4 regions of the Thermoanaerobacter kivui genome follow, and region 4 is predicted to be linked to each of the others. Evidence: a T-box and tRNA genes for the amino acid it is inferred to sense, from the RefSeq annotation. Region 4 holds a T-box; the other regions hold tRNA genes.

Region 1 (7,504 bases), 340 kb from region 4:
TAACGAACCTTTCACCAAAATCATCCCTCCACACAAACACACAAAACAAAATTTTTATCAATAGTTAATACGAAAATATATTTTCATCTATGGTTGTGTTTTGTTAAGCATGGATGGTTAATTAAATTGTACCTCTTATAAAATTTTAATACAATCGTTTACTAAACTTAGAATCACCTATCTCTGCCAAATTATCAAAAATTTAGCGACTTAACCCCCTTATCAACTAAATTCCTCCATAATCATGCAAAAACTCATCTTTTTAAGTATATTTATCAAAAATCGCTATCACTTGAAGTACCCCTAATTTTTGCAAAGAAGAAAAAACTATTACATCTTCTTTAGTAATGTTAAAAATTTTACAAATATCATCAACTGCTTTAGCAATCTCCGCTTTGTTTACTTTATCAGCTTTAGTCAATACTACTGTAAAAGGCAAATTTCTATATCTAAACCAATTTATCATGAGAAAGTCATCTTCATTAGGTGTCCTTCGAATATCCAGTAAAAACAAGCCATGACGTAAATTTTTAGAAGTATTGAGAAAAGTCTCTATATTTTTCGCCCACTGTTTTTTCATCTCTTTTGACACTTCGGCATACCCATATCCAGGCAAATCTACTAAATAAAAGTTGTTGTTTATCAAATAAAAATTTATACCTCGGGTTTTTCCCGGTCTTGAACTCGTCCTTGCAAGATTTTTTCTATTTAAAACAGTATTTATCAAAGTAGATTTACCCACGTTTGACCTACCTACAATAACTATTTGGGGAAGGTTATCTTTGGGATACTGTTCTTCATTAAAAGCAGTGTGAGCAAGCCTTACAGTTTTAATTTTCATAAACGCCCTCCTTAACCAGGGCAAAGTCCAGCACTTCGTCGATTTTCTCTACAAACTTAAATTCCAATTTTCTCTTCACACTTTGAGGAATTTCATCTAAGTCCCTTTTATTTTCAAAGGGAAGTATTACTTTAAGTATTCCCGCCCTGTGGGCTGCCAAAACTTTTTCCTTTACTCCTCCTATAGGAAGGACTTTGCCAGTTAAGGTTATCTCTCCTGTCATCGCCACATCTTTTCTCACCGGCACTTTTTTAAGGGCAGATACCATAGCTGTCACCATCGTTATGCCTGCAGAAGGTCCATCTTTTGGAATTGCCCCTTCAGGGACGTGTATATGTATATCGACATTTTTGTAAAAATCTTTATCTATATTTAATTTTTGGGCATTTGCTCTTATATAGCTAAAACCGGCTTGAGCAGATTCTTTCATCACATCCCCCAACTGGCCAGTGAGATTGAGTTTACCGCTTCCCGGCATCACTGATGCTTCTACTGTTAAAGTGTCTCCCCCTGTCCTTGTCCAAGCAAGGCCCATAGCAGTCCCTATTTCATCCTTTAGGTTTGCTTTGTCAATTCTGTAGATAGGTTTACCCAAATAGGATACAAGATTTTGCTTTCCTATTTTTACTACTTGTACGTTATCCTCTACCATTTTCTTTATGGCTTTTCTCACAATTTTTGATAAATTCTTTTCTAATCCTCTTACTCCAGCCTCTCGCGTGTATTCAGATATAATCCCTTTAATCGCAGACTCTTGAATGACAATTCTGTTATCAGTTACTCCGTGTTCTTGCAATATTTTAGGTATCAAATAGTCTTTTGCGATGTGAAGTTTTTCTTCTTCTGTATATCCAGACACGTATATTACTTCCATTCTATCTAAAAGGGGTGCCGGTATTGTATCAGTAGTATTAGCAGTAGTTATAAATAACACTTTGGAAAGGTCAAAAGGTAAATCAAGGTAATGGTCTCTAAAAGCTGAATTTTGTTCCGGGTCAAGAACTTCAAGCATTGCAGAAGCAGGGTCTCCTCTAAAGTCTGAACTCATTTTATCTATTTCATCCAGCAAAAAAACAGGATTTTTTGAGCCAGCTATTTTTATAGAATTTATAATACCTCCGGGGATAGCTCCAACGTATGTACGCCTGTGCCCTCTTATTTCAGCTTCATCTCTCACTCCACCCAAAGATAACCTTACAAACTTCCTGTTCATAGCTCTTGCAATAGACCTGCCCAAAGAAGTTTTCCCGACACCTGGAGGACCTACAAGGCAAAGAATAGGGCTTTTTATTTTGTTGTAAAAACTTCTTACAGCCAAAAACTCAATTATCCTCTCTTTGACCTTTTTAAGGCCATAGTGGTCTTCGTCCAATATTTTTTGTGCCCTCTTTAAATCCAAAATATCCTCTGTCTCATAATTCCAAGGCAAGTCCAGTATCCAATCCAAATAAGTTCTCACAACAGACGCTTCAGCAGAGCCAGGAGCCATTTTTGACAAGCGCTTTAATTCTTCTTTTGCTTTTTTTCTTACTTCCTCTGGCAAATCCGCTTTGCTTATCTTTTTTTCATATTCTTCTATTTCTTGGTCAATTTCATCAGTTTCCCCTAATTCAGCTTTTATAGCTTTTAACTGCTCCCGCAGATAGTATTCTTTTTGCAACTTATCGATTTGACTTCTAACTTTTGCATTTATTTCTCTTTCAATCTTTAATATATCTAATTCCTTCATCAAAAACCCTAAAAGAGTCTCTAATCTTTTATTTACGTCAAAACATTCTAAAAGTTGCTGGCTTTGGCTGGTATTTAAAGCTATATGGGCTGCTATAACATCCGCAAGTCTTCCTGGTTCTTCTATGCTAAACACGCTATAAAGGCTATCTATTGGTAACCGAGATGTCATGTTTACATACTCTTCAAAAGAAGAAGTTACACTTCTCATCAAAGCCTCTAATTCGGGTGTTTTCTCTATCTCGCTTTTTTCTTCCTTTTCCAAAACTTCAACCTCAAAAAATTCCTCATCTTTGGTGACTTGCTGAATCTCAGCACGGCTAATTCCTTCAACAAGCACTCGTATGATTTCCCCTGGAAGTTTAAGCATTTGCTTAACTTTTGTAATGGTACCTACTTTGTAAACGTCATCAACAGAAGGATCTTCTATCTCTGCCTCTTTTTGCGTTGAAACAAATATCAATTGATTGTTCATAAAGGCTTCTTCTAAAGCCCGAATGGATTTTCCTCTTCCTATATCAAAATGAAGTACCATGTAGGGAAAAATTGTTAGTCCTCGCAAAGGAATCATAGGCAATACGTACTTTTTCTGTGTCATATCTTCCCCTCTTTGTGCAATATAATCCCACCCCCCTTCTCATTCACTATCTTAGTATGTGAAGGAGAAGGGGGATTGATGTAAATTCCTTATAATTTTTTTAGGAGATGGATTCCGCCTTTTTTATCTTCTTCTTGGTCTTTTGAACATCAGAATAGACCAGTGTAGGAGGAGCTTTCTTTAAAACAGTCTCCTCTGTTATTATGCATTTTTCTATGTTGTCGCTGGAAGGTATTTCATACATTACATCCAGCATAATCTCTTCCAGAATTGACCTTAAACCCCTTGCACCTGTCTTTCTCTCTAATGCTTTATCTGCTATAAGGCTTAAAGCTTTTTTCTCAAATTCAAGTTTGACACCATCTAATTCAAACAACTTTTCATACTGTTTTACTAAAGCATTTTTCGGCTCTGTGAGTATTCTTATTAACGCCTCTTTGTCCAAAGCCTCCAACGTTACAACAATCGGAACCCTTCCTATAAATTCAGGTATCATACCGAATTTAAGGAGGTCCTCAGGCATTATATGATTTAAAATCTCTCCGATATCTTTTTCTTTCCTGCTCTGTACGTCTGAACCAAAACCCAATGTTTTTTTGCCAATTCGAGATTCTATTATCTTTTCAATGCCTTCAAAAGCACCTCCACATATGAACAATATATTGGTGGTGTCTATCTGAATAAATTCTTGATGAGGATGTTTTCTTCCTCCTTGGGGCGGCACATTGGCAATAGTTCCTTCCAAAATCTTAAGTAGTGCCTGTTGAACGCCTTCTCCTGATACGTCGCGAGTAATAGAAGGATTTTCAGATTTTCTCGCTATCTTGTCTATTTCGTCAATGTAGATTATTCCTTTTTCTGCTTTTTCTATGTCGTAATCCGCCGCCTGTATAAGCTTTAACAGTATATTCTCTACATCTTCACCTACATATCCAGCTTCGGTAAGAGAAGTAGCATCCGCTATTGCAAAAGGAACATTGAGTAATTTTGCAAGAGTTTGCGCTAAAAGCGTTTTACCGGAACCAGTCGGTCCTAAAAGCAAAATATTGCTCTTTTGAAGCTCTACATCATCTGGCCTTAATCGGCTGTTAATCCTTTTGTAATGGTTGTAAACAGCAACCGCCAAAGCTTTTTTTGCTTTTTCTTGACCTATCACATATTGGTCAAGAAATTCTTTTATTTCTTTTGGTTTTGGGAGTTCCCCGATTTCTACATCTATATTTTCCTCAAATTCTTCATTTATGATTTCCTGACAGAGCTCAATACATTCGTCGCAAATATATACACCAGGACCTGCAACTAATCTCTTTACTTGATCCTGTGTCTTTCCGCAAAATGAGCACTTTAGTTGCTTTTGATTATCATATTTGGCCATAATTCCACCTCTTTTGGGGCGTTATTTTTTCTTCCTGACAAGGACCTCGTCTATAATGCCGTATGCTTTTGCATCCTCCGCATCCATGAAAAAGTCTCTTTCAGTATCCGCCTTTATTTTTTCGATAGGCTGCCCCGTATTTTCCGCAAGTATCCTGTCTAACTTATCTCTTAACCTCAGTATCCTTTCAGCGTGAATTTTAATGTCGGTAGCTTGGCCTTGCATGCCTCCTAAAGGCTGATGTATCATTATTTCGCTGTTTGGAAGTGCAAACCTCTTTCCTTTTGTACCTGCTGCCAGCAAAAAGGCAGCCATAGATGCGGCCATTCCAACGCACAAAGTCACTACATCTGGTTTTATATATTGCATAGTATCATAAATGGCAAAACCTGCAGTTATAGAACCTCCTGGACTATTTATATAAAGCCAGATGTCTTTGTCAGGGTCTTCAGCTTCCAAAAACAGAAGCTGCGCAATGACTAAGCTTGCTGTAGTATCATTTATTTCTTCTCCCAAAAAAACGATTCTGTCTTTAAGCAAGCGAGAAAATATATCATATGAACGTTCGCCTCTATTAGTCTGCTCTACTACTATAGGTACAAGACTCATAAAAATCACTCCACTTTATCTTTACTTATTATTTTACACTTACTAAAAATAAAGTCAATTGTCTTAAAATAGGCTATATCTTCTTTTATGCTATTTATTTGGCTTTCAGTGAGACTTTTCTTTAATTCTTCCAAATTTATTCTGTAATTCGTTGCCATTTCTTTTAACCTATTTTCTAATTCTTCCTCTGTAGCCTCAATCTTCTCTACTTTTGCTATTTTATCTATAACAAGCTGAGTCTTTACTCTCTTTAGAGCTCCTTCCCACATTTCTTTTCTTAAATCTTCTAAACTTTTACCTGTAATTTCCAAATACTTATTAAGGTCTAAGCCTTGATATCTCAAATTATAGTCCAAATCCCTTAAAGAAATGTCTATTTGCCTTTCTACCATGACATCTGGAATGTCCACTTTTGCATTTTCTACAACTTTAATCACCGCTTTTTCTTTCATTTCATTTTCAGCTTCTAATCTATTTTTTTCTTCTATTTTTTTTCTTATATCAGCTTTTAATTCTTCTAAGGTTTCAAATTCGCTTACATCTTTTGCAAATTCATCGTCTAATTCAGGCAGTTCTTTCTTATTTAAAGCCTTGAGAGTGACTTTAAAAACAGCAGATTTGCCTCTTAATTCCTCTACCCTGTAATTTTCGGGGAAAGTAACATTCACATCAAAAGTGTCATTTATATTGTGGCCTACAATTTGTTCTTCAAAACCAGGCACAAAAGTACCGCTTCCTAATTCTAATTCATAATTTTCAGCTTTGCCACTTTCAAAAGGCTTGTCATCGATAAAACCTTCAAAATCTATTACAGCTATATCTCCTTCTTGGGCAGCTCTTCCTTCGATAGGGACAATCCTTGCATTTTGCTGCCTTAACTTTTCTAACTCGTATTCTACATCGCCATCGTACACATTATACTCTATTTTTTCAATTTCTATACCTTTGTAGTCTCCCAGTTCCACTTCTGGCATAACAGGTACTGTAGCTTCTAAAATTAAGTCTTTACCTTTTCCAATTTGTAAAATATTAATGTCTGGATAATCTATTGGCTCTAAATTAAACACTTTAAGAGCTTCTTTATATGCCCCATCAAAAACATATTCTACAGCGTCCTCATATAGCACTCCTTCACCGTAATACCTTTCCACAATAATTCTCGGTGCTTTCCCTCTTCTAAAACCCGGCACATTGAACTTTGAAGCGTTCTTTTTAAAGGCAAAATTTAAACCTTCTTCGAACTTTTCACTTGGTATGGTAAGTTCAATCGTTGCAACACTTTTCTCTAATTTTTTAAGACTCACACCCATTAAGTAAATCCTCCTATTTCTTATTCTTTCGAATAAAGTCTTCTAAACTTATAATATTATAACATAAAAAAACGGTGAATCAAACTCAAGTTATTGTAATTTTATCACTTTTCCTTTGAAACTTACTTTTTTCATTTATTAAAAAAATAATGCGTATTGCATTATTTTTCAATCCTTATTATACCTTGGTGCGGGCAAAGGGACTTGAACCCCCACGTCGAAAGACACCAGATCCTAAGTCTGGCGCGTCTGCCAGTTCCGCCATGCCCGCATATTAAAATAGTGCGCCATTAGGAACTCGAACCATAGGGTCACTGAGTAAAAATCTGCACAAAGGTATTTTATCAGAGATTTATTGACATGTCAAGAGTGCCATTGTGAATGATGTCAAGATACTGTAGGACATTTTTTAAAGACAACCCCTGAAATCTCATTAAATCAAGGTTCCCATCCATTATGTTTTCTATATCACACTTTCATATTTTATTGCTTTTAAAATTCTGTATATTGGTGTTACTTTACCTATATTTAAAACCGTAATATTATTTATCTTTTCATTTATATACGTTTTAGCTCTCTTCACTACCTCTTTCATCTGCTTCTTCGTTAATTTGTAACCTCCATTGGTATTTTTTCTTTTATTACGCCGCTCTATTTCTCTTAAGTTGCCTCCATTCTTGCTAAATACCCTTAATTTTGCCATTAACTTTAGCCCTTCTCTACTCCATCCTAATGGATTCCTGCTTTCTTCTTCTCTTGCTCCGTTTCTGCTAATTTCGCTAGTTCATTAAATGCCTCTTTTAATGCTTTTTCATCCCCTTCGTTTACTGCCCTCTATATTCTATCTCTATATCTTGGTTCCCTCGATGTTGCTTTTAAATGATACCTATCTAGTACAAATCTGGATTTTGGTATCCACTCTAATCCTTCTTTTATCCATTTTGCCCCATCCCCCGCTATGTATACCTTCTTTATCTTCTCTTCTTTGTAATTGTCATTTATATAATTTGCTACATCTATCCATATGTCTTCGGGTTTTCCCC
Region 2 (7,504 bases), 800 kb from region 4:
AGGCTTCGGTAAATTTGATAACCGTATTTGTTTTGTCTGGGAGTAGCACCAACAACAGCCCATGTTTTTCTTTTCATAGCTTCTTCTTACGTAATCTATATATGAGTAATCCATCACTTTTACCTCCTATGTTATTTAAAATTTAAAAATTATATAAATATTTATTAAACCTTTCCATGCTTTTACCTATTATGTATTCCTTTTCGTCAATGGGTTTTACGAGCAGTACTGCTTTACGCGAATACTTCCCCTTAGTTTTTCCGTCATTACTTCCACTTTCATAAGCTTCCAAAATGTCTTTTGCTTTGAAATATCTCACAATCGTTATTTCTTTTGAATTATACATATCCATACAAGAAATCCAAACTTTATAATAATTCACGGTAGCACCCCCATTATATTCAAACGCCACCACATTCCACTTTATTTAATTTATATAATGGGGGCAATCTATTTATTCTACATAACTATTGTCCTTTTTAAAAAGGTACACATCTTTTTTAACCTCTATATTACACCTTTTGCTTGTCAGATCATTGATAAAATTTTCAAACTCTAAAAGCTTGTCTTCTTCAATGTAAACCTCCATTATAACTTTATCTTCATATCTGGTATTTTTAATATAATATTCCCTTTTAAGCAATTCATTTTGAATTTTACCAAGTAAAGTATAATCAAAAGTGAGAACAACGCTTTTAGCAAATATTTTTTCTACAATTCCTGCTGCCTCAATTCCCACCTTTGCCCCTTTGGTATAAGCCCTTACAAGACCTCCTGCTCCCAATAATATTCCTCCAAAATATCTCGTAACTACCACTGCTACATTTTTTAATCCTTCTTTTTTTATCACATTCAAAACAGGAATGCCAGCAGTCCCAGAAGGCTCACCATCATCACTGTAACGCTGAACTTCATCATTTTCACCTAAAACATAAGCATACACATTGTGCGTAGCCATTCTGTGTTTTGCCCTTATTTCCTCAATAAATTTTATCGCTTCTTCTTCCGAAGAAACGGGTTTTGCATGGCCAATAAATCTGGAACGTTTTATTTCAACTTCAGCTACTCCGCAATTATAAAGTGTTTTATAACTTTTAGCCAAATTAGCACCCCTTTGTTATTATACCAAATAATAAACAAACAATAAAGAGCTTAAACTATTAACTGCCAAAAAATAAAGCCGTTTACGGCTTTATTACAATCATTTCTTTTTTATGTTTTTATGCAAGTGCTTTTGTCAACGTCTTGTATTTGAAGTAAGAAACGTTTACAAGCGATTTATCTTGACTGTAAGTTATCATCTCCAAAGCCTTGTCTATAGGATAAAAACCGCCATCAACAAAACCATCTTCTTTACTTATATTAAATTCTTCTTCATTAGTAGTCATGAGATACCACGTGATTTTATTAAAGACAGGACGTTGACGGGTAACAGAATAGAATTCATAGCTGGTCTCACCAGGAGTAGAAAGGACTTCAACAGATTTAAGGCCTGTTTCAGCACAGACTCTCCTTACGGCCACATCAATAGGCAATTCATTATTTCTAATAACCCCTTTGGGTAACACCCATTCACCCTTTTCGTTTTTGAGGATAAATACACTGTCTCCTTTGAATACAACTCCTCCAGCGCAATCTCTTATTAACATTTTCAAGCCCCCTAAAATTTTTTATTTTTTTATGTTCTTTAATATAATATTCTTTACAAACTCTTAAATTCCTTCTTAAATTTTAAATTTTATTACTTTTATTTTACCGCATTAAACCATAATTATACATCAAATTTTATTTTTACCTCGCAAAAATTAAATTACCAGTATAAAAGTCTCAAAATCATAAAAAATATTTAATGTACAGGCTAAGGAAGGAGAGTTTGTAAATGTATATAATTTATCATTGTTACGGAGGAACCCATACTTCTGTAATAGCCTCATATATACACATGGGGAAACTTCCTATGGATAAAGTGCCATCGAAAGAAGAGATAGAAAGCATTCCCTTATTTGATAAATTAAACGGTCAGAACGATCCAGGTCATATTGTACCAATTGGCACTGATGAATACGGAAATAACGTATATTCTATGGGTGTAAAAAACGCAAAAAAATTGATTGAACCTGCTCTTAAGGATTTCTATTATCATATTTTTAACACAAACGAAGGCTTACTTTTAATTGATACTTCTGCTGCTACTAATTGGATTATGAAGATTGGGGGCTTTACTTCAATAGCTTTAAAACTCCCCACTATCGGAAGGCCTTTAGTTACTTATGGCACGCAAAAAGCCTATAAAAAAATTGTCCAAATAGTCAAAAATGTAAAAGCACAAGAAAAAGCAGAATACAATGCCATTAGGCGATGACAAAATCCTTAAGCCTCTCCTTTATTTCTTTTTGCACTTCCGCTTTTATTATTATTCCTTTTTCACTGAACTTTTCTTCTACTACCTTAGTTTTTTCTTTTAAATAATTGTATTCTTTAGTTTTGTCATAAGGTAGCAAAAAATTCACTATTTCTGCATCTTTGAAGATTTCCTCTTCTATTACTTCCAATAACTTATCAAGTCCAATTTTATTTTTTGCAGAAATATATATATTTCTTTCATTTCCTTTTGGCACTACATCCAAAAGGTCAATTTTATTGAAAACATTTATTATAGGAGTACCCATAACACCCAAATCTAAAAGCACTTTTTCTACAACTTTTATTTTTTCTTCCATATCTGCTAATGTTACATCAATTACATGAAGCAATAGGTCAGCATATTTAACCTCTTCTAATGTAGATTTAAAAGCCTCTACTAAGTCGTGTGGCAATTTTCTGATAAATCCAACAGTATCAACTAAAATGACTTCTCTCCCAGACGGCAATATAAATCTTCTCGCGGTAGGGTCAAGGGTTGCAAACAATTTATCTTCAACATATACCTCTGCATTTGTAAGAGCATTAAGTAATGTGGATTTACCCGCATTTGTATATCCTACTATTGCCACAACAGGAATTTGATTTTTTCTACGCCTTTCTCTTTGTAAATTCCTGTGCTTTTTTATTTCCTCCAGTTTCTTTTCTATCGCTTTTATTCTGTTTTTTATATGCCTTCTATCTGTTTCCAGCTTCGTTTCTCCAGGTCCTCTCGTTCCTATACCACCGCCCAACCTTGAAAGCTGTTCACCGAGACCTACAAGACGCGGAAGCCTATATCTCAATTGGGCTAATTCTACTTGGAGTATCCCTTCTCTTGACCTCGCTCTTTTAGCAAATATATCAAGAATGAGATTTGTCCTGTCAATCACTTTTACTTTTAAAACCTCTTCAATATTTTTAAGTTGTACACCTGTAAGTTCATCATTAAAAATCACAAGGTCAGCTCCTTGATTTTCAACAAAAAACTTTAATTCCTTAAGCTTGCCTTTGCCAATATAATGAGCTTTATCAATTGTGTTGCGCTTCTGTGTCATTACACCTATTACTTCTGCACCAGCAGTCAAAGCAAGCTCCTTTAATTCTTCCATGCTTTCCTCATCTTCCGGTGTTGAAATAATCCCAACCAAAATCGCCTTTTCTACATTTTCATTTCTGTTTAACTCTTCCATAACATCACCAGCCTTACAAACACTTTGTAAATATAATAATATTTCATTATCGTAAAAAAAGCAATTTATAGCTGAAATTTTACATCGACCCTTTTTAAAAAGGGTATTGAAATTTGCTCTTTTATGTGGTAATATATCAAATGTAATGATTCGCCGAAGTGGTGGAACTGGCAGACGCGCTGGACTCAAAATCCAGTGGGGCTCACACCCCGTGCGGGTTCGACTCCCGCCTTCGGCACCAGAAAAATCAAGAGATTTGGCCACTTTGCTAACGGCTTTTGGTTTTTATATCACTTTGCAAACATTTTGCAAACATAAAAAATAAAAGCAGATAAAAATAGATAAAATAAACGTACTGGTCTCTGTTTTCTTGAGAGATTGGCAAGATGTACAAAAGCAAAGTGCAGCAACTTTTTCCTAATAACAGAGGTTGCTGCACTTATATTTATTATTTTAACAACTATTTTTAAATTTGTTATTTCTTACTGCCTGCTCTTATAACTTCCACTTTCTTATTTTTCCCTTCTGCAAGTTCTTTAACAGTTGGTCTTTCTATTTTCTGAGAAGCCTGCGCAAGTCTTTTTTGCAAAAACTAACTCCGGGAAGGAGAAATAATTTAATATTTTACTAAATTCACTATCTCAGAGAATCGGAGGTAAATAAATACTAAGGAGTAGGTCTATTATGATGTTATACAAGATAAAAGCAAAAGGTAAAAGTATTCGTGGAATCGCACGAGGAACAGGTTATTCCAGAAGTACAGTAAGAAAATATCTCAGAGCAGACAATATCCATGAAAGAAAACTCATCCTAAAAGAGGTTCAAAAATTGAGCCATACAAGGATACTACCCATGAGTTGGCTTCATAGCTTTTTGTTTTTATCTTGATTTGTCCTTTCCTGGGAGAGCAAATTTTTCTCTCCTGAAAACTCTGCTACTATCTCAGGAATTTTAGTAGTGTTTGCAAAGAAATAGCTAACGCCATCTTTATATCCCGGTTCTCCAGGCAGTGTGAAAGTGTTTATAGCAGAAGGTTTATTTTTTATAAATTGGTAACTGTATTCTGCTATTTCTGATTTGGTTTCTGAAATTTTTATGTACTTTTAATTACCATTAATAAGTTTTAAAAGTGCCTAAAAATAAGCTTTTTTCGGTTACTTTACTGGAAATTATTGAGTTTATTTCACGGCTATTTTCAAGTGTTTTTATTTATTGCGTTAGCAAAATGTTTGCAACCTTGTTAGTAAGAAAAAATTTATGAAATCATGAAATATTGTTTGAAAGTATTTTTCTGCACGCAAACCAAAAAATTTGCTTCTGTATTTTTATATGTGTTCCTGCCTATTTAAATATAGTGCATAAGTTCATACTGTCAAGATACTTTAAAAAAAGAACCCAAATTCTAAACCAGAGGGATTTTACACAAAAATTTGGACTTCACCTAAAGACGTGTGTCCATGTCAAGATTTTGTATGTAAAATTTTTTATAGCCGACCTCACGCTAATAACCTTTAAAACGTATTTTATCCATGGCTTGCTCGCAAATGGACCTTCCAGTATCGGTAATGAAACTCTTAACCATTCTTCTACATCTTCTTCCATGTACTTTCTTTTTTCCTCCTGCTTTGCCGGCTGCATTATCTTTTTTATTTTATCTCTGACCTCACTTTCCTTTGTTTTGATTTTTGATTTTTTTCGGTGAGGTCTATTTTTCTATATCATCTATACCTCATTTTTCCTGTTTCGTTATCTACTGAAATTTTATACTATCTCATCATTATTACAGGACCTCTAGTGACCACAAAGTCCACTTCTTTGTCATTCTCCAAAACGTCTTTTAGGGCATACTGATTTAACCATGTCAAAACACTACATAAGACTTTCTACTAAAGACCTTTACGAAGCGCTTGAGAAAGCTTCACCTTTGAACAAGCTCAAAGACTTGGATAAAAGAGCTCCAAGAAATGGAATGACAGTTGGAACCGCAGTTTTCAAACATATTTACAACTTTTACTCTCAAACAAATGCTAGAATAGGTTATTTTAGAAAACCTACTGACAATCAAAAAGAAATTGATGTTGTCGTTGAATTTCCGTACAGCAAATCCCTAATTGAAGTAAAATTCAGTGAAGATACAACCCTCTCCGAAAATGACGAGATTGTTGAGATGAGCAAAAAAGAAAAAAATATCGCTTCAGCAATACTAGTAACAAAAAATGCCAGAAGACTATGGAAAAATTGACATTTCGGCGAAAGTACCCATAGTAAAAATCCCTGCTTTTGCTTTCACGTATTTGTTTGGAAGACGTTAAATATTTTTGTTGAAGACTTAACAATCCTATTGTATAATGTAATTGAAATACTGAGCCCAAGGAGATACTCTGAGGGCGAGGAAAGGAGGAAATTTAAAAATGACTATTGTATTGAGTGAAAAAGAGAAAAAGTGGATGGACAGTGTAATCAAAGAGGAACAAATTACCAGATATCTTGAAAACGGAAGAGATTTCATTGACGACGAGGAGATATGGGAAAAACTGAGAAAAAACCAGAATCCCGATAAGCAGAGGATAAGGGAAATAATTCAAAAGTCACTAAAAATAGAAACCCTTGAACCTGATGAAACAGCTGCTCTTCTCAATGTTAAAGATCCCGAACTATGGCAAGAAATTTTTGATGCGGCAGCAAAAATCAAGAAAAAAGTTTATGACAACAGAATTGTGACCTTTGCGCCCCTTTATTGCAGCAATCTGTGTGTGAACAATTGTGTCTACTGTGGATTTAGAAGAGAAAACACAGTCATCAAAAGAAGAAGGTTAACTTTAGAAGAAGTAAGAAGAGAAGCAGAAGTTCTAGCAGGAGAAATAGGCCATAAGCGTTTAATCGTGGTATACGGTGAGCATCCCACTACAGATGCCAAATACATCGCAGATACAATAAGAACTATATATGAAGTCAAAGTCAAGACAAAAAATGGATATGGGCAGATAAGAAGAGTAAATGTAAACGCCGCCCCCATGTCTATAGAAGAATTAGAAATGCTGCGGGATGTAGGAATAGGAACCTATCAGGTTTTCCAAGAAACCTATCATCACGAGACCTATAAAAAGCTACACCCAGAAGGAACCATAAAATCCCATTATCAGTGGAGATTGTACTGCCACCACAGAGCACTGGAAGCAGGGGTTGACGATGTGGCTCTGGGAGTGCTCTTTGGCCTTTACGACTGGAGATTTGAAGTGATGGGACTTTTGTATCACGCAAGAAATTTAGAGAAATTTTTTGGCATAGGACCCCACACCATATCTTTTCCACGGTTAGAACCTGCTGCTAATACGCTCTTTATTCAGGAGTCAAAGTACAAGGTATCTGATGAAGATTTCAAAAAGTTAATAGCCGTCATAAGGCTTTCTGTACCTTATACTGGTATGATCCTGACTGCCAGAGAACCTGCTCACCTGAGGAATGAGATTCTCTCCATGGGCATAGTCACCCAAACAGATGCTTCTACAAAAATTGGGATAGGTGCCTACTCTGACAGGTACACTGAACAGAAAGCGGAGAGACAGCAGTTCCTGCTGGGAGATACCAGAAGCCTGGACGAATTGATAAGAGAACTAGCAAAAATGGGATATATAACAAGCTTCTGCACGGCAGGTTACAGATGTGGAAGAACAGGCAAACACATAATGACCCTTCTTAAGACAGGGAGAGAGGCTGTTTTCTGCAAACTAAACGCCGTACTCACCTTCAGAGAATGGCTAGATGATTTTGCAAGCGAGGAAACAAAAATAGCCGGTAAACAAGTAATACAGAAAGAATTAGAGGAAATCAAAGAAAGGGTTCCTGCAGAAGTATTTTCCAAGCTTATGGAATATTACAGGAGGATACAGAATGGAGAGAGAGACCTCTAC
Region 3 (7,504 bases), 580 kb from region 4:
TTTAAAAAAAATTTATCCCCTTAAATATAAAGAGTATGTCGTTTACTATTCGAGTGAATATGGCATAGACCCTTATCTTGTTTTTGCAGTGATAAAAGTTGAAAGCAATTTTAATCCCAATGCAGTATCCAGCAAAAATGCCATAGGGCTCATGCAGATTCTGCCTGAGACTGGAAGCTGGGTTGCTAAAAAGATAGGTATAAAGAATTACAAGGAGGACTTGCTCTTTGATCCTAAATATAATATTCAAATAGGAACATGGTATTTATCATATTTGTTAAAAACTTTTGATGGCAATGTGCAATTAGCTGTTGCGGCTTACAATGGGGGAAGTGGAAATGTGGACAATTGGCTTAAAGATAAAAGATTTTCAAAGGATGGCAAAAAACTCCACAATGTTCCATTCCCTGAAACGGACAGGTACATCAAAAAGGTATTGGGAGTTTATAATCTTTATAAAATACTTTACAATCATAATGATTAAACTAATACAAAAATATGCAAAAAACTGATATAATAGTATCGTTAGGATAGAAAAATAAAGAAAGGGAGGTAGGTAACAGTTGAAGATAGTCATGCAAAGTGGTATAATTTTAATTGGGTGATAACAAATGTTACTAAGCATGCAAAAAGTAAAGGAAATGTACTCAATTAGTCGAAGAACACTTATAAACTGGGAAAAGGAAGGATTAATAACACCTGTGAGAACTCCAAAAGGCATCAGAAGGTATAAAAAAGAAGATATAGAGGAGTTATTAGGCATGCTGGAAGAAAAACCAAAACCTAAAGTAGTTTTGTATGCAAGAGTGTCCACAAAGAAACAGGAAGAATATCTTAAGAATCAAATTAGAAGGCTTGAAGAATACGCTAATTCCAAAGGATGGCAGTATGAAGTCATACATGAGATAGCAAGTGGGGTAAATGAAATAAAGAGCTAGCAGAAGACTTAATAGCAATAGTAACATCTTTCGCAGCAAGAATTTACGGGCAAAGGGGCAAAAAACATGATAGTGATACAGGCTAAACTTATTTTTCTAAATCAACAAGCCAAACAAATAGTATTAGACTTAATGAGAAGATGGTCATCCTGCGTAAGATACGCATACAAAAGGCTTCTAGAAGGTTATGATAGAAAAACATTAAAAAGAGACCTTCAGGGAATATTTGACTTAAACTCAAGGTATGTAGATGATGCAATAATGAAAGCAAGGAGTACACTGGAATCTGCGAAAGAACTAGGTAAAAGTCCAAGAAAAGTCATTTTTGGCGGGAAAAAACTGTTTAGAAAACTTCAAAAACATCATTTAAATGGTAAAGCATATAAAAAATTAAAAATTAGGTGGCAGGAGAAAAGAAAAGGAAATCTCTATTCAAGAGGGGATAAAAGCAAAAAAGGAAATCTCAACACAAGAATAGAAGTAAGAAAAAACGGCACTTTCTTAAGGATAAATGTAGGGGAAAGAAAATATGTATACGCCAAAATAGAAGCAGGCTACAAAAAGAATAAAAAAAGAAAAGAACTCCTGCAGGAAATTGCCCAATCAAACATACCATACTCTGTAGAACTAAAACTCAAAAATGGCAGCATATGCGCCTATTTTGCCATTGAAGAACAATATCCAGAAATAAAAATAACAAAAGAAAAAGGAATCATAGGAATAGATGTGAACGCATATCCGGACAACATATCATGGGCAGAAGTAGATGAAAAAGGAAATCTAATAAGCTATGGCAGTATACCAATGCCGGAACTTGCAAGCGGCAATTCAGATAAAAGAGAGTATTTCAGATGGCAGTATGTTCATGAGATAGTAAAGATAGCAAAAGAAAAAAGAAAAGCAATAGTAATTGAAAAATTAGACATAAAAAACAAAGGAGAAAAAGGAGACTTTTCAGGCAAAAAGTCAAGGAGAATAAGACATAACTTTAGCTACAAATCCCTTTTAAAAAAGATAAAAATTTTAGCAAAAAAGGAAGGGATAGAAGTAATAGAAGTCAATCCTTCTTACACCTCAATAATAGGCATGTTAAAATATGCGCCGCAGTACATGATAACAAAAGACATAGCAGCAGCTTACGTAATAGCAAGAAGAGGATTAGGCAGAGAAGAAAAGATACCAGACAATTATATAAAGTTTCTTAACGCACTAACTATAGATGAATTAGAAGAATTAAAAAAGCATGTAAAGAAAACAGTCAGGAACAAGCAGTTGAAGAAAAAACACTTAAAAGAGATAAATAAAGCAATAGAAATTTTACAAAGCCTTGAGAGTGAGCCAGGAAGGGTGCTAAAACCTCTGGATGGAACAAGTTTTAGTACCTATGATTTCTGGCAAGTTCTCAAGGCAGCGGTGGTAACTCCACTCTCCCCTGAGAAGGTGCCAAGAGACTTCTCTGCCCTAAAAAAGCTGTTAATTCAGGGCAAGTGGGGAGACCCATAAAGGCGTGAGTCCCTGCTTCTTGGGGCAGGGGCTATGGCTTTCCCAAATACCGCCTGCTGGGGCTGGGAAAGCCTGAAGGGCGGACTACAAATACCCCAGCTGCCCAAACTGCACAGTTTTGCACAATTTGGGTAACCAGGACACAGATGAAACCGTTAAAATACTTAAAAGACTTAAAAGAAGTAAAAGTTGAAAGGGATAGGGAGTTCTTTTCTGCTACTCACGAAGAGATTAAAAATGCTTGGACTACTGATGTGTATTTTTTGCGCACCCAAGATATTTTGTCACATCTTGGGATACAGGACAAAGTGGTGACGGCAGAAATATTTGCAAGGGAAAAAGGAGTTTTTGCGGGTTTACCCGAAGTGATGAGTTTGCTTAAAGATAAAAAAGTGGAGGTGTGGTCTTTAGAAGAAGGAGACACTTTTGAGGTAAAAGAAACTGTAATGAGAATAAAAGGTCCCTACAGCGAATTTGGAGTTTATGAGACAGCTATATTAGGAATTCTTGCTAGTTCCTCAGGTTGGGCTACTGCTGCCAGGGAACTTAAAGAGGTGGCGAAGGATAAGCCGGTTTTGTGCTTTGGAGCAAGGCATGTGCATCCAGCGGTAGCTCCTGTCATGGAAAGAGCAGCTTTGGTGGGTGGGGCAGATGATGCCAGCTGCATCCTTGGCGCAAAGCTTATGAGAAAAGACCCTAAAGGGACAGTCCCTCATGCCGCATTTCTAATTGCAGGAGATACTTTAGAGGTGGCAAGGGCTTACAGAGATATAACGGCTCAGGATGAAAAAATAACTATTTTAGTTGATACTTTTAAAGACGAAGTGGAAGAAGCTTTAAGAGTGGCTGAATTTTTGGGTGATAGGTTATATGGAGTAAGACTTGATACTCCTTCAGAAAGAGGAGGAGTTACTCCCAGTTTGGTTTATGAACTAAGACAAAGGCTTAATCAGAAGGGATTTACAAATGTAAAAATTATAGTTTCGGGTGGTCTGACACCTGAAAGGGTTGCAGAACTTTCTGAAAGTGGCGCAGATGCTTTTGGTGTTGGAAGTTACATATCTGATGCACAACCTATTGATATGACAATGGACATTAAAGAAGTAGAAGGAAAACCTATTGCTAAGCGAGGAAGAATTCCTGGAATTATCGAAAATAAAAAATTGAAAAAGATAAAATAGTTTTCGGAGATGATAGTTAATGAGAAAATTTATTATATTATCTTTCATTTTGATGTTTATTTTTACAGGATACAAAACTACTCCGCAAAATATGGTAAATTTACCTCAAGCATCTGAGGACAAAACTAAGATTGAAGAAGAAAAGCCAGTAGAGGGTGGCACTTTAAGAATAAATATCACTTCTTTTGATGCATTAAATCCTTTTTTAAATGACAATGAACGAGTAAGACAAATGTTGAATTTGTCATTGGAAGGATTAGTTACCTTGGATAAAACTTTAAAGCCTGTTCCTCAATTAGCAGAAAACTGGCAGATAAATGGACTTAATATAAAATTTTATTTAAAAAAGAATGTTAAATGGCAGGATGGAGTAAGTTTTACAGCTAATGATGTAAAATTTACTTTTGATTCTTTTAAAAATAAGGATGTAAAAAGTCCTTATAGGGATATTCTCATTAACTATCTCTCCTCTTATAAGACAAATGGTGATTATGAATTTGAAGTTGTTTTAAATAAACCTGTTGCAAATCCAATAGCTTTGTTTACTTTTCCTATTCTAGCTGAGCACCAATATAAAGGTAAGGAAGATATTTTAAATAAAGATATTGTACCTATTGGTACAGGACCCTATAAGATATCTTCTTACAGCGTTGGCAGAGAAGTTATTTTTGAAAGAAATCCTTATTATAGAGGTGACAAACCTTATATAGATAGTATAGTATTTAAAATTGTGCCTAATGAAAATGCTATGATAACATCTTTTCAAAGCAAAGAAGCAGATTTTACTTTTTTAAATGACATAGACTGGGATAAGTATAAAGAACTTTCAAATGTAAATATTTACAAATATATTATGCAAGATTATGTATTTATGGCTCCTAATTATCAAAATCCAGCTTTGAAAGATTCAAATGTCAGGAAAGCGATGTGTTATGGAATAGATGTTGACAAAATTTTGAAAGAAGTATATTTTAGTCATGGGTTAAAGTCATGTATTCCGGTTCGTCCTGATTCATGGCTTTATAGCAATAAAATAGTATCTCATAATTACGATATAAAAGAGGCAAATAAAATATTAGAGGAAAGTGGTTGGAATTTAGTTAAAGGGATAAGGAGCAATGGAACTTATCAGCTCAAATTTGATTTGCTGGTAAATGCAAATAATCCATATTTGATTAAAGTTGCTCAAATTATAAAGAATAATTTAAAAGATGTAGGAATTGAAATAAACATTGTACCAAAAGATTGGGGCAATTTACTAAGTTCTGTATATTCGGGTAAATTTGATTTGGTGTTAATGGAGTGGAATTTAAGTTATAATCAAGATATGTCTACATTGTTTATGACAAAAGGCAAAGACAATTTTATGGGTTATAGTAATTCTAAAGTTGATGAAATATATAGTAGAATTTTTTATGATTCAGAAGAGAATTCTTTAAAAACAGATTATCAGGCTTTGGAACAAGTTTTTTTAGAGGAACAACCCATAATTGGCCTTTTCTATATTGAAGGAGCAGTTATGGCATATGACAATGTAAAAGTTGTGGACCCTACTGGTTTTGATGTTTTTTATAATATAGAAAAATGGTATATAAAAAAGTAGTGTAAAATTATCGTAGAATTTAAAGAAAAACAAGCATACCGTAAAAACTTTGATTGAAGATATTTCAAGGGTTGTCGCTGAAAATTATCCTACAGTATTTTGACACCATCCATAAAAAAATAGCTATTGACACTGACTTAAAAAGATTATATAATTCATAGTGTGACGAAATTAAAAAAGCGTGCGGTGGTGGCGGAACTGGCAGACGCGTACGTTTGAGGGGCGTATGGGGTTTCCCGTGTGGGTTCAAGTCCCACCCTCCGCACCATAAAAGAGAAAAGAGGCGTTAAGCCTTTTATTTTTTTGTCACACAAATTATTAATTTTTTATAAAATATATTAAAAAAAGATCAAAAAATTTAAGAAAATGTAATGTAAACATTGACTTTGACTGTAGGATATGATAAGATAAGACAAAAGGACAAAATATGCAATCTTGCCGAATCCGAAAGGTACGGAGGAACCGCTTTTTGGGGTTAATCTGTAGCTTTAAGCTGCAGTAGGGATACCTTCTGTCCCGCACCCGACAGCTAACTCCGGAGGCAATAAAGGAAGGAGATTTGCAGTGGATCAGCGAATAGGAAAGATGATTTTTGGAATTTCTGTGTTTGGTGCGACGCTGATTGGTAGCTCTTTTTTGAACCCAGCGTTTGCGGAAGGATTGGGAGTTGGAAAGATTACAGGCAATTATGTAAATGTGCGGACTCAAGGAAGCTTATCAGGAAGTGTCATTGCCCGCTTAAATTGGAATGACACAGTGACTGTGTTAGATAAGGAAAACGGGTGGTACAAGATAAAGCTTTCTGATGGAAGAGAAGGATGGGTTTTTGGTGAATATTTATCCGTAAGAAATTCTTCTAATGTCTCAAGAGGAGATTCGGAAAAAGCAGCAAGTGTTGGTATAGTGACAGGTAGTTATGTAAATGTGCGAAGTGAAGGAAGTTTATCAGGGAGTATCATAACACAGCTTAACAAGAATACTACAGTAAACGTGTTGGATAAGCAAAACGGATGGTACAAGATAAAGCTTTCTGATGGAAGAGAAGGATGGGTTTTTGGCGAGTATTTGTCTGTGAGAAGTTCTTCAAATACCTCAAGGGGCGAAGTAGATAGAAGTCTTGTAGATAAATTGATAGATTTTGCTAAGTCTTTTGTGGGGACTCCCTATGTATACGGAGGTGCAACTCCCAAAGGATTTGATTGTTCTGGCTTTGTTCAATACGTTTTTAAAAATTATGGCTTTGATTTGCCAAGGACGGCAAATGAACAGGCTACTGTGGGAGAGAAAGTGAGTTATGACAGTCTTGTGCGGGGAGATTTGGTGTTTTTTACGACGTTGGGGAGTAGTGTCATAAATCATGTGGGAATATATATAGGCAATGGAGAGTTTATAAACAGTTCTTCTGGCAGAGGGAAGGTCATAATAAGTCCTTTAGATGAAGGGTACTATAAAGAGCACTATGTTACAGCAAGAAGGATTATAAAATGACCTATGATAAAAAGAGTACTCGAAAGAGTGCTCTTTTTTTATATTGACTATTTTTATTCCTTGAGATATTATATAATACTGTATACGCGATATAGCCTATTTTATGGAAGGAGATACCTTATGAAATTTGTAAGAGAAGATGTAAGAAATATAGCCATTATTGCTCATGTTGATCATGGAAAAACTACTTTGGTTGATGCTATGCTTAAACAAAGCGGTATTTTTAGGTCAAATGAAAAAGTTGAGGAAAGGATTTTGGATTTTAACGATTTAGAAAGAGAAAGAGGAATAACGATTCTTGCAAAAAATACCGCTATACGATATAAAGATGTGAAAATAAATATAGTGGATACCCCAGGACATGCGGATTTTAGCGGTGAAGTAGAGCGAGTATTAAAAATGGTAGATGGGGTACTTTTGTTGGTGGATTCTTTTGAAGGACCTATGCCACAGACCCGTTTTGTATTAAGTAAAGCATTGGAACTGGATCTAAAACCTATAGTTGTCATAAATAAAATTGATAGGCCTGATGCAAGGCCTCAGGAGGTTATTGACGAAGTTTTAGATCTATTTATTGAATTAGGAGCAAATGATGACCAAATTGATTTCCCTGTTGTCTACACCTCTGCAAAAGAAGGTATAGCAAAATTAAGTTTAGAAGAAGAGTCTCATGACTTGAGACCTCTTTTTGATACGATTTTAGACTATATTCCTGCACCAATAGGAGATGTTGAAGCACCATTACAACTTATAGTGACTACTTTAGATTATGATGATTACATTGGGAGAAT
Region 4 (7,504 bases):
ATCCGCTGCTAACAGTTTTAATAGGAGCTTATATAATAAAAGAAAGCTTTGAAATAATAGATGAAACGATAGGAATATTGATGCAAAAAACACCCGAGAATATAAATCTTGACATCATAAAAAAGGAAATTGAGAAACTTCCAGACGTAAAAAATATACACCATGTACACGTGTGGCAAACTAATGATAAAGATATACATTTTGAGTGCCATGTCAACACAAGAGATGACATTAAATTAAGCCAAGCGAAATTATTAATGGATCAGATTGAAACTATTCTTGATGAAACTTTTGGCATACATCATGTTACTTTGCAGATGGAATATGAATGTTGCGAGAATGTTGGGCTGATAAATAGAAAGGGTTAGTAGTACAAAAAAGTCTCTAGCTTAGTTCGCCAAACAAGGGGAGAATAAAACCTTCTCCCCTTGCTTTTATTATTGTTCTTTCGCTTTTTTGAAGTAATTTTCAAGCAATGCAATTACTATAATTCCTAGCGTACCTCCTATTAAAGCTGTTATAAGCTGTGGAGTTGTAAAAGCTTGTACAATTTTTAATGGAACTTTTACATTGAACAGCTGCATTATATATTTTACTGATAGGGCCAGCCATATAAATTTAACTACAGCACCTACTATCATTCCTATTACTTTGTTTTTTTGCGTTGAAAAAAGTATTACATATAATCCATTACCTACCATTATAAAAGGAATCATGAGAGGAAATCCCATTATGCCTACTAAAAATGCAATTACCGGTGTTAAAAGTCCTATTATAATTCCTGACCACATTCCAACAGTACCAGCGGCAATTAGAAGCATAGCGTTTACGAGGGAGCCTGTTATTAGTTGAGGCATTTTTAAAAACTGAAATATTAAAGTAATAGCTAATAGGATAGCTGTTCTAGTTATAAATTTTGTATTCACACAAATCGCCTCCTTTCCTCTTATTGTCAATTATATTTTATTACTTTAGAAGAAGAATGTCAAATAAATATCAACGTTCCAAAGAAATTTTTGACTCTGTTGACTTTCGCACAAAGAAAGGATACAATTTAGATATAAATGTAACAATTGTTACAATAGAGGTGATTTATGTGAATGAAATAGAATTTAAAGATGTAAGCTACAATCGTTTTGGAAAAGAGATATTAAAAAACATTTCTGTAAAATTTGAAGGTGGAGCAATACATACTATTGTCGGCCCTTCTGGAGCTGGAAAATCCACGTTGATTAAACTGATAAACCGATTGATAGATCCAACCCATGGCAGTATTTTAATAGACGATGTGGATATTAAAACAATAGATGTGATAGACTTAAGAAGGAGAGTTGGAATGGTTTTTCAGCAGCCTCATCTTTTTGAAGAAACAGTTAAAGAGAATATTGAGTATGGTCCAATGCTTAAAGGCGAAAAAAATGTCAATGTGGAGTATTATTTGAGCATTGTAGGATTGAATATTGAGTATGCTACAAGAGATGTGAAAAATTTATCAGGAGGGGAACAGCAAAGAGTTTCTATAGCGAGAACTCTTGCAAATAATCCTGAAGCTCTTTTACTTGATGAACCTACTTCAGCCCTTGACCCTACTTCTACAGAAATAGTAGAGAAATTGATATTTAACCTAAAAGAAAAAATGAATTTGACGATTATTTGGATAACTCACAACATGGAACAGGCTAAGCGCATTGGAGATTACACAGCACTGCTTAACAAAGGGCAATTAATAGAATATGCTAAAACTTATGATTTTTTTACAAATCCCCAAAATGAAATTACAAAATTGTTTATACAAGGTAAGTTAAAGGAGGAAGTTAAATGAGTGTATTGTCTTTGACATTGGCGTCAAGTCTTGTGCTAATATCAATTTTTGTTTCTTATTACCAAAAGCTAGGGATTGAAAAGGAAATAGTTATAGGTACTATAAGAGCAGTTGTGCAGCTTACAATAGTGGGATACATTTTACACTACATATTTGCTGCAAATAATGCTTTATTTACCTTGGCAATGGTGGCTTTAATGATAGTAGTTGCTGGAAATAATGCTTCAAAGAGAGGGAAGGGCATACCGAATGTTTTTTATTTTATCACTTTTTCAATTGCCTTAAGTGCCGCGATTACAATTTCTCTGCTCATTTTGTTTGGAAATATACACTTTAGACCCCAGGAAGTTATACCTGTATCAGGAATGATAATAGGAAATTCAATGGTAGCCTCAGGACTTGCTGTTTCAAGACTAAAAGACGAAATAAAAAATAAGTCAGAGGAAATAGAGGCGTATTTGTCACTTGGTGCAACTTCAAGGCAAGCCGCACAAAAAGTGATAAAGACTGCGATAAAGACGGGAATGATACCAACAGTTGACAGCATGAAAACTCTTGGTATCGTCCAACTTCCAGGGATGATGACAGGTCTCATATTGGGAGGAGTGGACCCTATTGAGGCAGTTAAGTACCAGATAATGGTTACTTTTATGCTGGCATCAACTGTTGCTATATCCTGTTTTAGTGTAACTTTCTTGACATATAGAGAATTTTTTACAAGTAATCATCAGTTAAAAGAGGTAGGGAATTAAGTGGCGAGATGGGAAAGAAAAGGCAGGATTACCCTGCCTTTTTATGGAATAGATATTTGTGATTTAACTGGGTTGTATTCATACATTAATGATATTCCATCAGTGGAGATATTGAACATTAGCTTATCTTGATTCCAGAAGTTTGCCTCTATTTCATCAATTTTTGTATCTTTAAATAATGTTTCTAAATCAGTTTTTTCTCCTGTTTTTAGATTGTACAGGTACACTTTTTGCTTTCCATCATCGGAGAAAAAGTTCGCTGCCAAAAAGTTCCCGTTTCCATCAAGCTTAAGTTCAGCAAAAGCTCCATTGTCAATGCTGTTAACAAGTTTAAAAGTTTTTGTGTCTAAGTTATAGCTTAAAAGTTTTGACTGACGGTTATCCAGTCCCAAAACTGTAAAGTATAGCGTGTTTGTCTTGGCGTCAAAAGCAGAAGCTGTAAATCTAAAATTTCCTTCAGGAAGGTATTCTTTTGGAATGTCAGTTTCTCTAAAAAGAGACTTTCCTTTTTCTCTATTAATGCGTTCATAAAAGGTATTATTTTTATCATAAAACTCTAATGTTTCCAAGCCTTTTATGCTGTCAATTATATAACCATTTTCACTGGGTGTAACGTAATATCTTTGTTTTTCTATGGAATAATAGGTATCTCCCCAATATCCCATGTATAGCTCTGCATCCACATATGTCTTTTCACCTTCTTTGCCAGTCCCTAATATATTATATCCTACAGGGTGAGGATTTGATATTGTCAGGAAAGAAGGAGGATTTTTCATAAGCATTTTTGCAAAATCGTCATCCCTTGCTATTAAAGCCTGTAAAAATCTTCTTACAGTGTAGTCAGCTGATAATTTTTCTTTTGAAAGGTCTATTTTCATAAGAGTCATCATATTTCCTCTTACATCTTCATTTAAATTTTTCAAAACATATATACTGTTAGAATCATTGCTCCAGGAAGGCAGATAATAATCATACTCTCCTTCTGTAACTAAGTCGGATTTTATTGGCGAATTTTTATTTTTTTCTTTCACACTTTCTACAAGACTTTTCAAATTTGGCTTTGAAAAGTTCTCTGTAACCTGTTTTTTAGTGGCAAAGCCTACGGCATCAGTGACCCACACATTGCTTATATGCTCTGTTACCTCTACTCCGTCAATGGTAGAGTTTTTTATCTCTGATTTTACATATGCTATATAGTTTCCATCAGGAGATACAGAAGGAAATCTGCCTTCAACTACTGTTTTTTCTTCTCCTGTCTTTAGGTCTTTGTAAATGATCTTATTGTCTTTTTCAAAAACAATGGCATTTTGATTTTTTACATAGCTTCCATAAGAGCCTTCGGCTATTTCTGTAAGCTGTGAAGTTTTGAGGTCATACTCCCATAAAGTTGATTTTTTTTCAAAACCATGACCTCCTTCTCTTGGAGTGTATACATTTTTAGTAAAGATTATCTTATTTCCATCAGGAGAAAAAGAAGGGCTTTCATAGAAAATGTCTAAACCATTGCCTGTTACACGAATTTTTTCTGTTTTATCTATTGAAAGGTCTTTTATATAGTATTGGTAGTTTAAAGAATATAAAAGTTTTTTTCCATCTGGAGATACAGCTACGTCTCCTACTCCAATGGGCACGTTTTTGCTTTTTTCACCCACTATCTGTCTAAAGCCGTTTTTATTATATTCAAAAAGCCCTTTTTCGGGGATGGCTATATAAAGGGTGCCATTGTATTCAGCAATTCTTCCCGTGTTACCCTTGCCAATGTCAAAAAAGGAGATTTGATTGGCAATTTTTAAATCTGCAGCGTTTGCTTTTGAGATGAAAGGACTGGGGCTTGTTATATAATTTGGACTGTAATTGTTGTGGGATAAAAAGCTTGCAAGGGCAAATCCTACGATTAAAAGTAAAGAAGCGGCAATGGCTATAAACTTGTAACTTTTTTTAGTATTTTTCTTAAACTCTTTTTTTAATTTTTCTTTTAATTGATAATTTACAGGGATGTGTTCTTTTAGTTTTTCTAGATTTTTTTCTATATCTTTCTCTTTCATTATTCATCCCTCCAAACATTTAATAACAAGATTTTTTAATTTTTGAATAATCCTATGGGCTTTCATTTTTACTGCATCTTCAGTTTTTTCAATTAACTGTGATATTTCTTTATGGGTCATTCCCGAAAAATACTTTAAGTTTATTATTTCAATTTCATTTTTTGGAAGGCTGTAAATTGATTTTTTTAAGCAATTAAGTTCTACTTCTTTGTTAAATTTGTCCTCCCAAATATCCGGATAATAGTATTTTTCAAGTTCATCATTTGTTACAATTTCTTTCTTCTTTCTATAAAAGTCTGTGACAGTATTTCTTGCAATCGAGAAAAGCCAAGACTTTGGATTGGTTCTTATTGTACTATAATTTTCATAGGCTTTTTTAAAAATTTCACTTACGATGTCATCGGCATCCCAGCTATTACCTACTTTAAAATACACGTACCGGTACACATCGTCAAAAAAAGTTTCATAAAAGCTTAAAAAACCATCTTTCACCCATGGGCCTCCTTTCACTTATATAGACGCATCAAAATTTTATAAGTAACTTTTTGGAACTCGGCTGTTTTTAATTTCCACAATCATAGACGAATTATAAGGCGCAAAGTAACAGTTTTAATTACTTTAATTATAAAGATTTTCAAAAGATATTGCATTTATTTCTATTTTGTAATAAAATAATGTACAAATCAATTTGTAAATGCAATGAAGTGGAGCAGTAGGCATTGTAAGCTTTAAGAGAGCCGTTGGTGGGTGCAAAACGGTAGCCTAAGATGCCGAAACTCGCCATGGAGCAGGCATACTGAAGTGTAGTAGGTATGCACGGTTACTGCCGTTACAGGTTTAAGTGGGCTTATGCCAAGAAGAGTGGTACCACGGAAGTGCAAGTCTTTCGTCTCTTAAAGATGAAAGACTTTTTTTAATAAAATCGAGTTTGCTAAAAAATCATAGATAGGAGTGGAGGTTTATGGCTTACTCAGTGGATGTTGATAGAAAATGGCAAAAAAGATGGGAAGAGACAAAACTTTACAAGTTTAATCCTGAAAATGTAGATAAAAAGCTTTATTGCCTTGAGATGTTTTCTTATCCTTCGGGTGCAAAGCTCCACGTAGGACATTGGTACAATTACGGACCTACTGATTCTTGGGCGAGAATGAAAAGAATGCAAGGCTATGAGGTTTTTCATCCAATGGGATTTGATGCCTTTGGACTTCCTGCAGAAAATTACGCGATAAAAACAGGAATACATCCTTATGATTCCACTATGGAAAACATAAGAACAATGGAAAAGCAGTTAAGAGAAATGGGGGCAACTTTTGATTGGGACTATGAAGTAATAACTTGCTTACCGGAATACTATAAATGGACACAGTGGATTTTCCTTAAGCTTTTTGAGGTAGGCCTTGCCTATAGAAAAAAAGCTCCAGTGAATTGGTGCCCAAGCTGTCAAACTGTTCTTGCAAACGAGCAAGTTATAGATGGAAAATGTGAAAGGTGTGGCACTGAAGTTACAAAGAAAGATTTGACTCAGTGGTTTTTCAAGATAACTGCTTATGCAGAAGAACTCCTTGAAAAACTGGATGAACTTGATTGGCCTGAGAAGACAAAAATAATGCAGAGAAATTGGATTGGAAAGTCGGATGGGGCAGAGATAGAATTTAAAGTTGACGGCAAAGACCTGACATTTAAGGTGTTTACAACAAGAGCTGACACGTTATATGGAGCGACGTATGTAGTTATTGCGCCAGAACATGAGATTGTGGATTTAATTACTACAGAAGAATATAAACAAGCTGTTGAAGAGTATAAAGAATACGCGAGAAAACAGAGTGAGATTGAAAGGTTGTCTACTGAAAAAGAAAAGACAGGGGTATTTACAGGAGCCTATGCTATACACCCTCTGACGGGAGAAAAACTTCCTATTTGGATAGCAGATTACGTCCTTGCAACATATGGAACAGGATGTGTCATGGCTGTTCCTGCCCATGATGAAAGAGATTATGAATTTGCAACAAAATACAACCTTCCTATAAAAAGAGTGATAAAAGGAATAGGAGATATAGACGATAGTTTGCCTTTTGTTGAATTTGGAAAGCTTGTAGACAGTGGAGAGTTTACAGGTTTGAAATCAGAAGAAGCGAGGATAAAAATTGTAGAAAAATTAAAGCAAGAAGGTAGAGCAGAGTTTAAAGTAAATTACAGATTGAGGGATTGGCTTGTTTCAAGGCAGAGATACTGGGGTGCTCCAATACCTGTCATTCACTGTGAACGCTGTGGCATAGTCCCTGTCCCAGAAGAAGATTTACCAGTATTACTTCCTTATGATGTGGAATTTGCTCCAACAGGTGAGTCTCCACTTAAAAAGCATGAGGGCTTTATGAATGTAACTTGTCCTAAATGTGGAGGTAAAGCGTTAAGAGACCCCGATACTCTTGACACTTTTGTAGATTCTTCTTGGTACTTTTTAAGATATCCCGATAACAAAAACGACAAAGAGCCTTTCAATAAAGAATGGATAAATAAAATGTTGCCTGTTGACAAGTACGTAGGTGGAGCAGAGCATGCAACAATGCATCTTTTGTATGCAAGGTTTGTTACAAAGGCTTTGAGAGACTTAGGATATCTTGACTTTGATGAGCCGTTTAAATCTTTGGTGCATCAAGGCACAATATTGGGACCTGATGGCAGCAGAATGAGTAAATCTAAAGGAAATGTAATTTCGCCTGACGAATACATTAAAGAATACGGTTCTGATGTATTCAGACTCTATCTGATGTTTGGATTTGCTTATTCTGAAGGTGGGCCATGGAATGATGATGGTATTAAGGCAATTTCCAGATTTGTCAATAGAGTGGAGAGATTTATAGATAAATTCATAGAGACAAGAAACA

The links. A T-box is a leader RNA that pairs with one kind of tRNA and senses whether it is charged. The one in region 4 lies ahead of leuS (leucine--tRNA ligase), so its partner is inferred to be a tRNA-Leu.
Region 1: it has a tRNA-Leu gene. The T-box ahead of leuS (leucine--tRNA ligase) is inferred to sense a tRNA for this amino acid. The anticodon was not compared.
Region 2: it has a tRNA-Leu gene. The T-box ahead of leuS (leucine--tRNA ligase) is inferred to sense a tRNA for this amino acid. The anticodon was not compared.
Region 3: it has a tRNA-Leu gene. The T-box ahead of leuS (leucine--tRNA ligase) is inferred to sense a tRNA for this amino acid. The anticodon was not compared.

Annotation. Positions count from the first base shown of each region.
Region 1 covers NZ_CP009170.1:617,030-624,533, reverse strand. Annotated here, with positions in the region: gene TKV_RS03100 (DUF2294 domain-containing protein) at 1-15, opposite strand, end outside; gene yihA (ribosome biogenesis GTP-binding protein YihA/YsxC) at 263-841, opposite strand; gene lon (endopeptidase La) at 831-3,167, opposite strand; gene clpX (ATP-dependent Clp protease ATP-binding subunit ClpX) at 3,268-4,542, opposite strand; gene clpP (ATP-dependent Clp endopeptidase proteolytic subunit ClpP) at 4,564-5,151, opposite strand; gene tig (trigger factor) at 5,157-6,461, opposite strand; tRNA gene TKV_RS03070 (tRNA-Leu) at 6,648-6,732, opposite strand; partial or broken gene TKV_RS12260 (ISLre2 family transposase) at 6,925-7,504, opposite strand, start outside.
Region 2 covers NZ_CP009170.1:1,076,752-1,084,255, reverse strand. Annotated here, with positions in the region: gene TKV_RS05400 (CoA-binding protein) at 1-77, opposite strand, end outside; gene TKV_RS05395 (hypothetical protein) at 143-382, opposite strand; gene TKV_RS05390 (YigZ family protein) at 455-1,102, opposite strand; gene TKV_RS05385 (NUDIX hydrolase) at 1,221-1,649, opposite strand; gene TKV_RS05380 (DUF3189 family protein) at 1,880-2,362, shown strand; gene hflX (GTPase HflX) at 2,352-3,593, opposite strand; tRNA gene TKV_RS05370 (tRNA-Leu) at 3,746-3,834, shown strand; partial or broken gene TKV_RS05365 (IS21 family transposase) at 4,257-4,453, shown strand; gene TKV_RS05360 (hypothetical protein) at 5,031-5,231, opposite strand; gene TKV_RS05355 (DUF4143 domain-containing protein) at 5,452-5,835, shown strand; gene hydG ([FeFe] hydrogenase H-cluster radical SAM maturase HydG) at 6,005-7,504, shown strand, end outside; gene TKV_RS05345 (hypothetical protein) at 7,485-7,504, shown strand, end outside.
Region 3 covers NZ_CP009170.1:857,506-865,009, forward strand. Annotated here, with positions in the region: gene TKV_RS04310 (lytic transglycosylase domain-containing protein) at 1-484, shown strand, start outside; partial or broken gene TKV_RS04315 (MerR family DNA-binding transcriptional regulator) at 612-1,024, shown strand; gene TKV_RS04320 (IS200/IS605 family accessory protein TnpB-related protein) at 1,005-2,441, shown strand; gene TKV_RS04325 (nicotinate phosphoribosyltransferase) at 2,588-3,622, shown strand; gene TKV_RS04330 (ABC transporter substrate-binding protein) at 3,642-5,225, shown strand; tRNA gene TKV_RS04335 (tRNA-Leu) at 5,409-5,493, shown strand; cyclic di-AMP (ydaO/yuaA leader) riboswitch at 5,652-5,784, shown strand; gene TKV_RS04340 (C40 family peptidase) at 5,790-6,713, shown strand; gene typA (translational GTPase TypA) at 6,834-7,504, shown strand, end outside.
Region 4 covers NZ_CP009170.1:272,708-280,211, forward strand. Annotated here, with positions in the region: gene TKV_RS01315 (cation diffusion facilitator family transporter) at 1-368, shown strand, start outside; gene TKV_RS01320 (ECF transporter S component) at 438-926, opposite strand; gene TKV_RS01325 (ABC transporter ATP-binding protein) at 1,097-1,822, shown strand; gene TKV_RS01330 (ABC transporter permease) at 1,819-2,574, shown strand; gene TKV_RS01335 (TolB family protein) at 2,616-4,619, opposite strand; gene TKV_RS01340 (RNA polymerase sigma factor) at 4,623-5,111, opposite strand; T-box leader at 5,310-5,516, shown strand; gene leuS (leucine--tRNA ligase) at 5,581-7,504, shown strand, end outside.